DNA from 3 places in the Mesorhizobium australicum WSM2073 genome. Region 2 is predicted to be linked to each of the others. Evidence: predicted binding sites of a transcription regulator. Region 2 holds the regulator's gene; each other region holds the start of a gene.
The links. Region 2 encodes LexA, which represses DNA repair genes until DNA is damaged. Its sites were predicted from a motif close to TGTTCNNNNTGTGTTCNG; they were not measured.

Region 1 (4,219 bases), 370 kb from region 2:
AGAAGCCAGCCGCCTCGTCGTCCGTGTGATAGACGGTGACCAGCAGCTTGTCCTTCTTCAGCCCGAACTCCCTGGTGATGACGTTCCAGGCAAGCTCGATGGCGCGCTCCTTGAAATAGTCGCCGAAGGAGAAATTGCCGAGCATCTCGAAGAAGGTCAGGTGGCGCGCGGTATAGCCGACATTGTCGAGATCGTTGTGCTTGCCGCCGGCGCGGACGCTTTTCTGGGCTGTGGTGGCGCGCGAATAGGGCCGCTTCTCCAAACCGGTGAAGACATTCTTGAACTGCACCATGCCGGCATTGGTGAACATCAATGTCGGATCGTTGCGCGGCACGAGCGGGCTTGAGGCCACGACCTCGTGGCCCTCCTTGCGGAAATAGTCGAGAAAGGTCGACCGGATCTCGTTGACGCCACTCATGGATACTGCCTTTTCAAGAGAGCCGCCGGCCGGACCGGCGGGAGATGGCTCTGTATTTTCTAGAAGATGGAGCTGGCCTTTTAGCCGTAGCTCTTGACCCTGTCCAGAAACACGGAATTGGGCCAATTCGCGCTTTGCACCGGCACTTGCGGGGCCGCCCAAACGAAAACCGCCGGCGCGAAGGCCGGCGGTTTGGAACGCGGTACTACGGAACTCTGTTACTTAAGCATTGACTAATAGTCTGGATTTATGGCCAAATTCTGGCCGTTGCCTACATCGCGCCGGCTTCGTCCTCAAAACCGTCGTCGCCATTGCCCTCGGAGCCACCATTTTCGAGGAACTTTTCGGCGATCAATCCGGCATTCTGCCTGAGCGCCAGTTCGATCTCGCGCGCGGTATCGGGATTGTCGCGCAGGAACAGTTTCGCATTCTCGCGGCCCTGGCCGAGACGCTGCGAATTATAGGAGAACCAGGCGCCCGATTTCTCGACCACGCCGGCCTTGACGCCGAGGTCGACCAGTTCGCCGGTCTTGGAGACGCCCTCGCCATACATGATGTCGAACTCGACCACCTTGAAGGGCGGCGCCAACTTGTTCTTGACCACCTTGACGCGGGTCTGGTTGCCGACGACCTCGTCACGATCCTTGACCGAGCCGATACGGCGGATGTCGAGGCGAACCGAAGCGTAGAATTTCAGCGCGTTGCCGCCGGTCGTGGTTTCGGGCGAACCGAACATGACGCCGATCTTCATGCGGATCTGGTTGATGAAGATGACCATGGTGTTGGAGCGCGAGATCGACGCGGTCAGCTTGCGCAGCGCCTGGCTCATCAGGCGGGCCTGCAGACCCGGCAGCGAATCGCCCATCTCGCCCTCGATCTCGGCACGCGGCGTCAGCGCCGCCACCGAATCGACCACCAGCACGTCGATGGCGCCGGAACGCACCAGCGTGTCGCAAATCTCCAGCGCCTGCTCGCCGGTGTCGGGCTGCGAGATCAGCAGGTTCTCAAGATCGACGCCGAGCTTGCGGGCGTAGACCGGATCGAGCGCGTGTTCGGCATCGACGAAGGCGCAGATGCCGCCCTTCTTCTGGGCTTCAGCCACGGTGTGCAGGGCCAGGGTCGTCTTGCCGGAGCTTTCCGGCCCATAGATCTCGATGATACGGCCGCGCGGCAAGCCACCGACGCCGAGCGCGATGTCGAGGCCGAGCGAGCCGGTCGGCACCGTTTCGATCTCGACGACCTGCTCGTTGGCGCCGAGCCGCATGATCGAGCCCTTGCCGAAAGCCCGCTCGATTTGCGACAGCGCCGCATCCAGAGCCTTTGATTTGTCCACTGCCTTATCCTCTACCAGCCGCAAAGAATTCTGAGCCATGATACATCACCCCTTGGTCGTCAATGAAGGCCGGACAATCCGTGATCCCTGCCATTTTGTACCTTTTTTGTTCTCATTTGGCAAGGGGTGACAACCAACTGAAAAACAAAGGATATCGCGATTTGTTCTTTTTTTGTCTCGCAAACCCTGGCACGAACGGGCTCCGCATTGGGCCAGACGGCTCGATCGTATCGCCCGACCGAATCGCCGACCAGCATGCGAAGCTCTGTCGCGCACTCTAGCGCTTGTGCGGCCGCAACAACAAAGGTCATATCGCCACCATGGTGGAATCCCCGAAGATCCTGGCCGTGGGCGGCGCCCATATCGACCGGCGTGGCCAGGTGTACGGTCCCTATGTGCCGGCAGCCTCCAATCCCGGCACGATGCGCGAGGATGTCGGCGGGGGCGTCTTCAATGCGTTGCGCAGCATGGTGCGGCGCGGCGTGTCGGCCTCCCTGGTGTCGATGCGGGGCGGCGATGCGTCGGCCGATACGGTTTCACGGGCCATCGCCGAGGCAGGCATCGCCGATCTTTCGGCGGTGTTCCTCGACCGTACCACGCCGAGCTACACGGCATTGATCGATCGCGAGGGCGAATTGATCGTCGGCTTTGCCGACATGGCACTGTACGACCTGGCTTTTCCCAAGCAGATCAGGCGTTCCAAGATACGCCAGGAGGTGGCCGCCGCCGATGCCATCCTGTGCGACGCCAATCTGCCGTCGGCCGCCCTGGAGCGGCTGCTGTCGCTCGCCGCCGGTAAACCGGTTTTCGCCATCGCGATTTCGCCGGCGAAGGTAACGCGGCTGATACCGGTTCTCGGCGGGCTGGCCCAGCTCTTCATGAACCGGCGAGAGGCCGTCGTGCTGGCCGGTGTCAATGCAGCGGCCGCCGAGCGGGAAATGGTCGACGGGTTGCGGTGCAGCGGCCTTGCCAGCGGCGTGGTCACGGCCGGCAGCGGCCCTGTGCTGGGTTTCGATGAGACAGGCGCCTTTTCGATCCTGCCGCCTGCCCCCAGAAAAGTCGCCGATGTCACCGGCGCCGGCGACGCGCTGGCAGGTGCAACGGTCGCAGCACTGCTGCGGGGCCAGCCGCTGCGCCACGCCGTGCGTGAGGGCGTCGCCGCGGCAACGCTGGCCATCGAAAGCGCCGACGCGGTGCCCGAATTCACCGCGGCGAGCTTCGCGGAAGCGCTGGCCCTTGTGCCGGATGCCAGGGAAGTGGCATGAGACCCGGCAAGTTCATAACGCGCGGTGAAGCTACGCTTTCCTGATGGACGCGCCGCACTCCGGATTGGAGATCAGAGATGACGCCAGAGACCGCCCGCCCCTTCATCGATGTCCACGCACCGGTGGCGCAGGCCCTGGCCGCCGGGCGCCCGGTGGTGGCGCTCGAAAGCACCATCATCACCCATGGCATGCCCTATCCCGACAATGGCGCCATGGCGGCCAACGTCGAAAAGATCATCGCTGACGGCGGCGCCGTGCCGGCAACCATCGCGGTGGTCAACGGCCGCATCAAGATCGGGCTTTCGGACGGCGAACGCGAATCGCTGGCGATGACCGGTGACGCCATGAAGCTGTCGCGCGCCGATCTCGGCTTCGCCGTCGCGCAGGGCCGCACCGGTGGCACCACGGTCGCCGCCACCATGATCGCGGCTGACATGGTCGGGATAAAGGTGTTCGCCACCGGCGGCATTGGCGGCGTGCACAAGGGGGCGGAAAAGAGCTTCGACATCTCGGCCGACCTCGATGAATTGGCGCGTACACCGGTGATCGTCGTCTCGGCCGGCGCCAAGGCGATCCTCGACATCGAAAAGACGCTGGAAGTGCTGGAGACGCGCGGCGTGCCCGTGGTCGGCCATGGCTGCGAGACGATGCCGGCCTTCTGGTCGCGGCAGTCACCGTTCCGGGCGCCATTGACCTTGCACGGACCGGAAGATATCGCGCATTTCTACCGGACACGCCTGGCTCTGGGCTTGGGCGGCGGCATGCTGATTGCCAATCCCGTGCCGGAATCCCACGAAATCCCCGCTGAAGAAATGGCGGGCTACATCGAAGCCGCGCAAAAGGCGGCCGAAGCCCTCAACGTCACCGGCAAGGCCGTGACGCCGTTCCTGCTGGGAAAAATCCTCGAACTCACCGGCGGCCGCAGCCTGAAGACCAACATCGCGCTGGTCGAGAACAATGCAAGGCTGGCGGCTGAGATCGCCAAGGCGCTGTAGGGACTGCCAAGAGAGTCCCCCTCACCCGGATTACCAAGACCGAATTGCAAAGAGCAATTCGGGGCAATCCGACCTCTCCCCGAGGGGAGAGGAACTTGCGGCCTCAACGCAAACCTCTTCTCCCCGCCGGGGAGAAGGCGGCCGCGAAGCGGCCGGATGAGGGGTGGCCTCGCGCTGGCGGGAGCCTACTTCCCCGCCCGCCGCCCAG
Region 2 (4,219 bases):
CAGATCGCTGGCGCCGGTCATGCCTTCGTCTCCGGCGTCCCATGACGGCACCAGCTTGGCCGCCACCGGATCGGTGACCGCGGCAAAAACGATCGGAATGCCGGAACCGGCGAGCGCTTTCTTGGCGATCTGTGAGACCGGCGTGGTGATGGTGTAGATCAGCTTGGGCTGCTCGGCCTGCAGCTTGGCGATCATCTGCGGCACCAGCGACGCATCGAAATTGGTGTGGCTCTCCGTGTAGACGACGTCCTTGCCCTCGACGAAGCCGTTATCCGTCAGCGCCTTCTTGAAGCCGGCTATGGCGGCGTTCAATTGCGGATGCTCGCCGAAATTGGCAATGCCGATACGGATCTGATCGGCCGCGGCACTGCCGGCACTGACCATCAATGCGCCTGCCAGGGCCAAGCCCGACAACCAAGCGGATTTCGACTTCAACATCATTTCCTCCCAGATTTGATCAGGGCCGCTTGGAAACGCGGCTACTACGGCGATCATGGTGAGTCCGCTGGTCTGTGTCAAACATTATATATAATTGTTGCTGTGACGCACTATCATATATACTTTTCGCCAGACGACGGATTGATCACCATGCTGAATGAAACGAGTTCCACAAAAACGGAAGCCGCCTATCAGCTGTTGCGGCGCGACATCCTGACCACGCGCCTCATGCCCGGCGCCCCGCTCAAACTGAGTGCGCTGCGCGGCACCTATGGCGTCGGCTGGACACCGTTGCGCGAAGCCCTGTCGCGGCTCGAGGCCGAACGCCTGGTCACCGCGATCAGCAATCGTGGTTTTGCCGTGGCTCCGGTGTCGCGGGCCGAGCTGGAGGATCTGGCACGCGCCAGGATGGTGGTCGAGATACCCCTGTTCCTCGAATCGATGGAAAAAGGCGGCAGGGAGTGGGAGGATGCCGTGGTCACCGCCCACTACCGGCTCTCGCGTTGCAAGACGGCGGTCGACGATCCCTCGGACGCGGCCGTCGACAGATGGGACGAGAACCACGAGGCTTTCCATGCGGCGCTGCTGAGCGCCGCCACATGCGACTGGCTGTTGCGGTTCCGCTCGACGATCTCGGATCAGCTGCGCCGGCATCATCGCTTCCTTGGTCTGGCGCCGACACTGCGGGCCGCGGCCGGCCTCAAGGATGGCTATGAAGAGGCAATCGAAGCGCTACGCGAAGCGATTGCGATCGAACACCATACCGCGATCATGGAAGCGGCGCTCGACCGTGACGTCGAGCGGGCCAAGGCGCTGATGACGGCGCATATCGGCTACACACTGCACGTCTATGTCCACAGCGAAGACAGCGGCGCTACCAGATACGCCGCTCGCGCCGGCAGCTTGAAGGCGGGTTCGGGATAACTTCAGCGCTTCCGCGACGCCTATTCGAACGCGCTGGCCGGAGTGCGCCGAACGCCCCGATCCATGGCCGCCCGAAGCTACCAATCGTTGGCATTTTGGTTTCGTTTCGTTCCGCGAATAATGGCTCCGCGAATTATACGTCCCTCCGAGGAGAAGCCTTCCAACTAACTGATGCCAAAGCCTCGTCGGCGGATGGGCCACAGGCCATTAACCAAAACGATTTCAATGCGCCTGCCGACGGCGGAAAGGACTGGTTGCCGCCCGCCGTCGCGGGCAAAAAACTTCAGACCCCTTAACAAATTCATTAAACTTTAAACGGTTGCAGAACACAACTGGAACAGATAGTGTTTGTTCTGGGTTTGTTTTTTCGATTCTGGTTCAACCTTTCGTTCAATGTCTTGGGGGCCGCCATGCTGACACGCAAGCAACATGAACTGCTGATGTTCATCCACGAACGGCTCAAGGAAAGCGGGATACCGCCTTCCTTCGACGAGATGAAGGAAGCACTCGATCTTGCCTCCAAGTCGGGGATCCATCGCCTGATCACGGCCCTGGAGGAGCGCGGCTTCATTCGCCGGCTACCCAATCGGGCGCGCGCGCTGGAAGTGCTGCGGCTGCCGGACTCGATCGCGCCGGGCCTCAATGCGGCAAAGAAGTTCTCGCCAAGCGTCATCCAAGGCAGCCTTGGCCAAGGCAGTCTCGGACGCCAGATCAGGCCGGCCGCTGCGCCTTCGCGCCTGCCCGCGGCCGGCAACGACGACGACGCGGTTTCAGCCGTGTCCATCCCGGTCATGGGCCGTATCGCCGCCGGTGTGCCGATCGATGCCATCCAGCATCAGACGCATTCGATCTCGGTGCCGCCGGACATGATCATGGGCGGCGAGCACTATGCGTTGGAGGTCAAGGGCGACTCGATGATCGAGGCTGGTATCTTCGATGGAGACACGGTCATTATCCGCAATGCCGACACGGCAAGCCCGGGCGAAATTATCGTGGCACTGGTCGACGAAGAGGAAGCGACACTGAAGCGGTTCCGCCGCAAAGGCGCTTCGATCGCGCTCGAGGCCGCCAATCCAGCCTACGAAACGCGCATTTTCGGGCCGGACAGGGTCAAGGTACAAGGCAAGCTGGTCGGGTTGATCAGGCGCTACTGAACCGGCTTGTTATCGGGCTTGTCGGGTTTTTTGTACGGCGGCAGCCCCCTCGCCTCGCGTGAGAATTTTCGCTGTTCGTGCCAGGGCCGGTATGGTCCGTCGACGGCAAACGCGATCGCGGCCCGGGTCGTGGCCGACTGGGGATTGAAGAAGACGGCAGCGCTTCCCTTGCGGGCGAGCTGCCGTTTGGTGACGACGAGAACCAGTGGATTGTGGCAGGCGTCATAGGCGGTTGCGTCATTGACGATGATCAGGTCGGCGAAAGCGCAGGCTTTCCAGGTGGTCTTGCGGTCCTCGACATAGGCAATGATCGCGCCGGAAGGGTGCCTGGCAAGGCACAGGCCTTCGCGGCAGTAGAAGGGCGATCCCGGCGGCAGGTCGGTGGGACTGGCAACATCGAATTGCCTGTCTGTCGTGTCGAACATTTCCGGTTTGACGATTGTTTCGGAGATCAGGGCGCGCTTCCAGTTGTCGGTTGCGAATTCGTTCGGACGTTCCCGGTTGACGGCCAGTTCGCCATTGCCGATCGGCAGCGCGACCAGCCGCGCATCTTCCGAGATCAGCACATCGGGCGCGCGTGTGTGCGACACAGTCAACAGGCCGGCGAGCGCGAATGGCAGCGCCGCGAGCCGCAGCCATGTCGTCGCCATCGTCGCGATAACCAGCGCGACGGTGACCAGCAGCACGGATTGCTGCGAAATCAGCCCGACTCCATCGACCGGAGAGCGCTCCGATATCCACGCCGACACGGCGATCATTGCTGTCAGGCCCTTGCCCATGAGGTAGAGAGCCGGCCAATCCAGTCCGAATGGCATCAACAGCGCGCTGGCGACGGCCAGGAACATCACGACCGACACGATAGGCATCACGGCCAGATTGGCGAACAGGCTGAGCGGCGATACCCGCTGGAAATGCCAGATGGCAAACAGTGCCGTGGCGCTGCCGGCGATAATGGACGTCATGGCCAATCCACCTGTCGCCAGCAGGAATTTTCGCGTCAGGAACCCGGGCAGCGATCGCTTTGGCGGCGGTGGCCGCGTCTTTCCCGCACGGTGATCGGCCCAGCCGGCATAAGCGCCAACCAGGGCCGCGGTCGCGGCGAACGACATCTGAAAGCTCGGGCCGACGACCTCGTGCGGCGAGACCAGGATGACGGCGATCGCCGAGATCCCCAGATTGCGCATGGTCAGCGCAGCGCGATCGAAGAAGACGGCAATCAGCATCACCGCCAGCATGATGAAGCTGCGTTCGGCGGCAACGACGACACCGGAAATGATGAGATAGGCCGCGATCGAGAACAGTGCGGCGGCGGCCGCGTATTTCTTCACCGGCCGGCGCGCGGAAAAGTCTGGAAACAGCGCGAAGGCACCACGCAGCAGACCCATGATGGTGCCGGCCACAAGCGCCATATGCAGTCCCGAAATAGAGATGATGTGATAGATGCCGGTACGCCGCATCGCTTCATTGATTTCATCGGGTATGCCGGCGCGCACGCCGACGATCAGCGCCGCCGCGATCTCGCCTTCAGCGCCGCCGACGCTGCCCCTGATGTGGTCGGCGATGGATTCGCGGGCATTTTCGATGCCTGAAAAAAGGCGAGCCGATAGCGGCATCTCACCGTCGTCGGCGGAAACAACCGTTGGATTGCCGAGAAAGAAGCCGCTGCCGCCGATGCCGGCGAAATAGCTGTCGAAAGAGAAGTC
Region 3 (4,219 bases), 220 kb from region 2:
CGGCTTGACCAGATAGGGCGTGACGATGATGACCAGGTCGGTCTCGCGCCGCTGATAGGATTTCGACGAAAACAGCGCTCCAAGCACCGGCATCTTGCCAAGGCCGGGAATGCGAGACGTGGTGATGTCGTTCTGGGACTGCAAAAGCCCGGCGATCATGAAGCTCTGGCCGTTCTTCAGGTCGACCGAGGTCTTGGCGCGGCGCACGATGAAGCCGGGCACGGAAATGTTGCCGATATTGTAGGACGCCGACGCATCGATCGAGGAGACTTCCGGCGCGATGTCGAGGCTGACCAACCCGTCCTTGAGTACGGTCGGCTTGAAATCCAGGCTAACGCCATATTTCTTGTAGCTGACCGAAATCTTGCCGTTGTCCTCCGAAACCGGGATCGGAAATTCGCCGCCGGCCAGGAAGCTCGCTGTCTCCCCTGAACGCGCGATCAGGTTCGGCTCAGCCAGCCGACGGGCAAGGCCGCGCTCTTCCAGCGCCTTAATGGCAATGTCGATCGAGACGCCGTTCGACAGCAGTCGGCCGATGATCTCGCCGGTCCCCGCCGCTGGGACCGTGCCCGGATCCAGTGAAATGTCGCGACCGCCGAAGCCGTAGGCGAAATTGGCGCTGTATTTCGCGCCCAGGTCCTGCCCTGCCTGGCGGTTGATCTCGACGAACCGGACATTGAGCTGAACCTGCTGCGACGAAGAGATATTGACCGAGTTGATCACTTCCTCATTGCCGGAAAAGCGGCTGGCGATCTTGCTTGCCTTATCCGCTGCAACCGCGTCATCCGCCTCACCCGACAGCACGACACGGCCGTTGGCCGAGCCGACCTTGATCTTGGCGTCCGGCACACTGGCACGGATAGTGTTCGCCAATTGGTCGGTGTCGAGCGTCACCTCGATGTCCACGGTGCCGACGAGCTGCTTGTTCTGGTCGAACAGCGCAATGCCGGTGGTGCCGAGATTGTTGCCCAGCACATAGAAGGATTTGTCGGTCAGCGGGTTGACGTTGGCGATCTCCGGATCACCGATGACGATCTGGTAGAAGGCCGCGCTCGTCATGATCGTCTTGGGCTTGCCCTTGGCAACCTTGATCGACGCATTCTTGGTCGACGAGACATAGACGATGTCGTTGTCCGCCTTCGCCGCTCCGGGCAAGGCAAGCACGCCGCTCGCAGCCAGGGTAAACGCCATCGCCAGGGCGCGCACCAAGCGCGACCGAGCCTTCATTCGATATAGGGTACGCATCAACATTGTCCCGTCCCGCCCGGTCCCCACCGGTCTTTACTTCTGGTCCCGCGTTGGAACCTGATATTCCTCGGCCTGCGTGCCGCGCGTCACGATGATCGTCTTGAATTTAGGCTTCTCCGGCTCCTTCGCTATGGCATCGAACAAGGAGCCGGCCACGGCCTGCGTCTTGGAAGCGACGGATCCGCCGAAGGAAGAGATGGTGGTGACGCCGTTCTTGCCATCGCCGCCTTCGCTGGCGGAGCGAAGCGACAGCGACAGCGTTCCGACGGTGCGGGCAAGCGCCACTTTCTGCGCGCCGTCGCTCGTCACCTCGAGGGTCACGGAATTGGCCACCTGCGGCGTCGTCTGGCGCTCGTCGGCGCCCTGCCCGACGCTGAGCACCTTGGCGTCGGCAACGACGATCTCCGAGGTGATGGTCGAACCGGCAGCCCCTTGCGCGTTCTTGGCGACTTCCTGGATTTCGCCGGCATCGCGCGTCAGCACGACATCGACCCGGTCGCCCGGCGTCACGAAGCCACCGACGCCGGCGATCTCGTCGGTGCGGATGGTGACCGCCCGCATTCCGGGCGTCAGCATGTTGGACAGCGTCGCGCGGCCGTTCGGTCCCGACAGCTTGGCGAGCAGCACCGGCTCGTTGATCTCGATCGGCGACAGCGCGACCCGGCCGCCTTCGCCGAGCAATCCATCGATGGTGGCAAAGGCGCCCTGCGGAAGGGAATCCTGCGGCCACGGGATTTCGCTGAGCTTGGCGCGGTCGAGCTCCATGCCGTAGCGCAACGGCGCGTTCGCCACCACGATGGTCTTGAACTCGATCCTGGGCGCGGCCGGAGCGGCGATCGAGGCCGTTTTCTCCTGGGCATCGGCCTTCGCTTGGCTCTTGACCCAGAAATCCGCGGCAAAGATCGAGATCGCGCCGAAAACGGCGGCGATGCCGATCATCGTTATGGCCTTGCCCCTCACGCCGAAAACCCCTGATGCCCGCCGTTTCTTGTTATGTTGGGCTCACGCTAGGCGGCATTGTTAAAGAATCAGGAATATTGCGCGGCGGCATTTGACCTATTTCCGCCCGCTTGGTTATCGAATGGTTTTAGGGTAAGAGCAGTTAAATCCCCGAACGTAACAGGAACCTCCGTCGCTTGGCGCTGAAAAGCGTGGCAGTATCGACGGGTGATTCGCAGCTTGGACTCTATGGCAGGCATGGACGACAACAACGATCTTTTCGGCAATCTGGAAAAACAGCCGCAGCCGGTTCGCACGCCGGCGCGCCCGGCGGATCCGCTGGTACAGGCGGCCGCCAGGCGTCCAGCCGCAACCAAGGATGGCAGCGAGGGCTACAGCGCCGCCGACATCGAGGTGCTTGAGGGCCTTGAGCCGGTGCGCCGCCGGCCAGGCATGTATATTGGCGGCACCGACGACAAGGCGATGCACCATCTGTTCGCCGAGGTCATCGACAATTCGATGGACGAAGCGGTTGCCGGCCACGCCACCTTCATCGATGTCGAACTCTCCGCCGACGGCCATCTCACGGTCACCGACAATGGCCGCGGCATTCCGGTCGACATGCACCCAAAATTCAAGAAGCCGGCGCTCGAAGTCATCATGACGACGCTGCATTCGGGCGGCAAGTTCGACTCCAAGGTCTACGAGACATCAGGCGGCCTGCACGGCGTTGGCGTCTCCGTCGTCAACGCCCTGTCGGATCATCTTGAGGTCGAGGTGGCACGTGGGCGCCAGCTCTATCGCCAGCGCTTTTCGCGCGGCGTCCCGGTGACCGGACTGGAGCAGCTCGGCGAAGTCCACAACCGGCGCGGCACAAAAATCCGCTTCCATCCCGACGAGCAGATTTTCGGCAAGGGCGCGGCCTTCGAGCCGGCGCGTCTCTACCGCATGACGCGTTCGAAGGCGTACCTGTTTGGCGGCGTCGAGATCCGCTGGACCTGCGATCCCTCCCTCATCAAGGAAAAGGATCAGACACCGGCCAAGGCGGAATTCCATTTCCCAGGCGGCCTCAAGGATTATCTGAAGGCGTCGCTCGGCGACGATTTCCAGGTGACGCGCGAAATCTTCGCCGGCAAGAGCGACAAGCAAGGCGGCCATGGCTCGCTCGAATGGGCGGTCACCTGGTTCGGTGGCGACGGCTTCATCAATTCCTACTGCAACACCATCCCGACCGGTGAAGGCGGCACCCACGAAGCCGGCTTCCGAAACGTGCTGACGCGCGGTCTGCGCGCCTATGCCGACCTCGTCGGCAACAAGCGCGCCTCGATCGTCACCTCGGAAGACGTCATGATTTCGGCCGCCGGCATGCTGTCGGTGTTCATCCGCGAGCCGGAATTCGTCGGCCAGACCAAGGACAGGCTGGCGACGATCGAAGCGATACGCATCGTCGAGACCGCGATCCGCGACCCATTCGACCATTGGCTGGCCGACAATCCGCAGGAAGCCTCGAAGCTGCTCGACTGGGTGATCGCGCGCGCCGACGAACGGGTGCGCCGCCGCCAGGAAAAGGAAGTGTCGCGCAAGAGCGCGGTGCGCAAGCTGCGCTTGCCGGGCAAGCTCGCCGACTGCACGCAGAACGCGGCGGCGGGTGCCGAACTCTTCATCGTCGAAGGCGATTCCGCCGGCGGCTCGGCCAAGCAGGCGCGCGATCGTGCCAGCCAGGCCGTCTTGCCGCTGCGCGGAAAAATCCTCAACGTCGCCAGCGCCGGCAATGACAAGCTGGCCGCCAACCAGCAGATATCGGACCTGATCCAGGCGCTCGGCTGCGGCACACGGTCAAAATACCGTGACGAGGATTTGCGCTACGACCGCGTCATCATCATGACCGACGCCGACGTCGACGGCGCACACATCGCTTCGCTGCTGATCACCTTCTTCTACCAGGAGATGCCGGCGCTGGTGCGCGGCGGCCATCTCTATCTGGCGGTGCCGCCGCTTTACTCGATCAGGCAAGGCGGCAAGGTCGCCTATG

Region 1: the regulator LexA is predicted to act here: its motif matches at 1,848-1,865, upstream of recA (recombinase RecA).
Region 3: the regulator LexA is predicted to act here: its motif matches at 2,359-2,376, upstream of parE (DNA topoisomerase IV subunit B).

Annotation. Positions count from the first base shown of each region.
Region 1 covers NC_019973.1:4,481,033-4,485,251, forward strand. The annotation lists gene alaS (alanine--tRNA ligase) at 1-418, opposite strand, end outside; gene recA (recombinase RecA) at 690-1,790, opposite strand; gene MESAU_RS21650 (carbohydrate kinase family protein) at 2,072-3,016, shown strand; gene MESAU_RS21655 (pseudouridine-5'-phosphate glycosidase) at 3,094-4,011, shown strand; gene MESAU_RS21660 (TfoX/Sxy family protein) at 4,197-4,219, opposite strand, start outside.
Region 2 covers NC_019973.1:4,107,009-4,111,227, reverse strand. The annotation lists gene MESAU_RS19685 (ABC transporter substrate-binding protein) at 1-438, opposite strand, end outside; gene MESAU_RS19680 (GntR family transcriptional regulator) at 589-1,362, shown strand; gene lexA (transcriptional repressor LexA) at 1,773-2,516, shown strand; gene MESAU_RS19670 (ComEC/Rec2 family competence protein) at 2,510-4,219, opposite strand, start outside.
Region 3 covers NC_019973.1:3,882,885-3,887,103, reverse strand. The annotation lists gene MESAU_RS18635 (type II and III secretion system protein family protein) at 1-1,251, opposite strand, end outside; gene cpaB (Flp pilus assembly protein CpaB) at 1,282-2,208, opposite strand; gene parE (DNA topoisomerase IV subunit B) at 2,446-4,219, shown strand, end outside.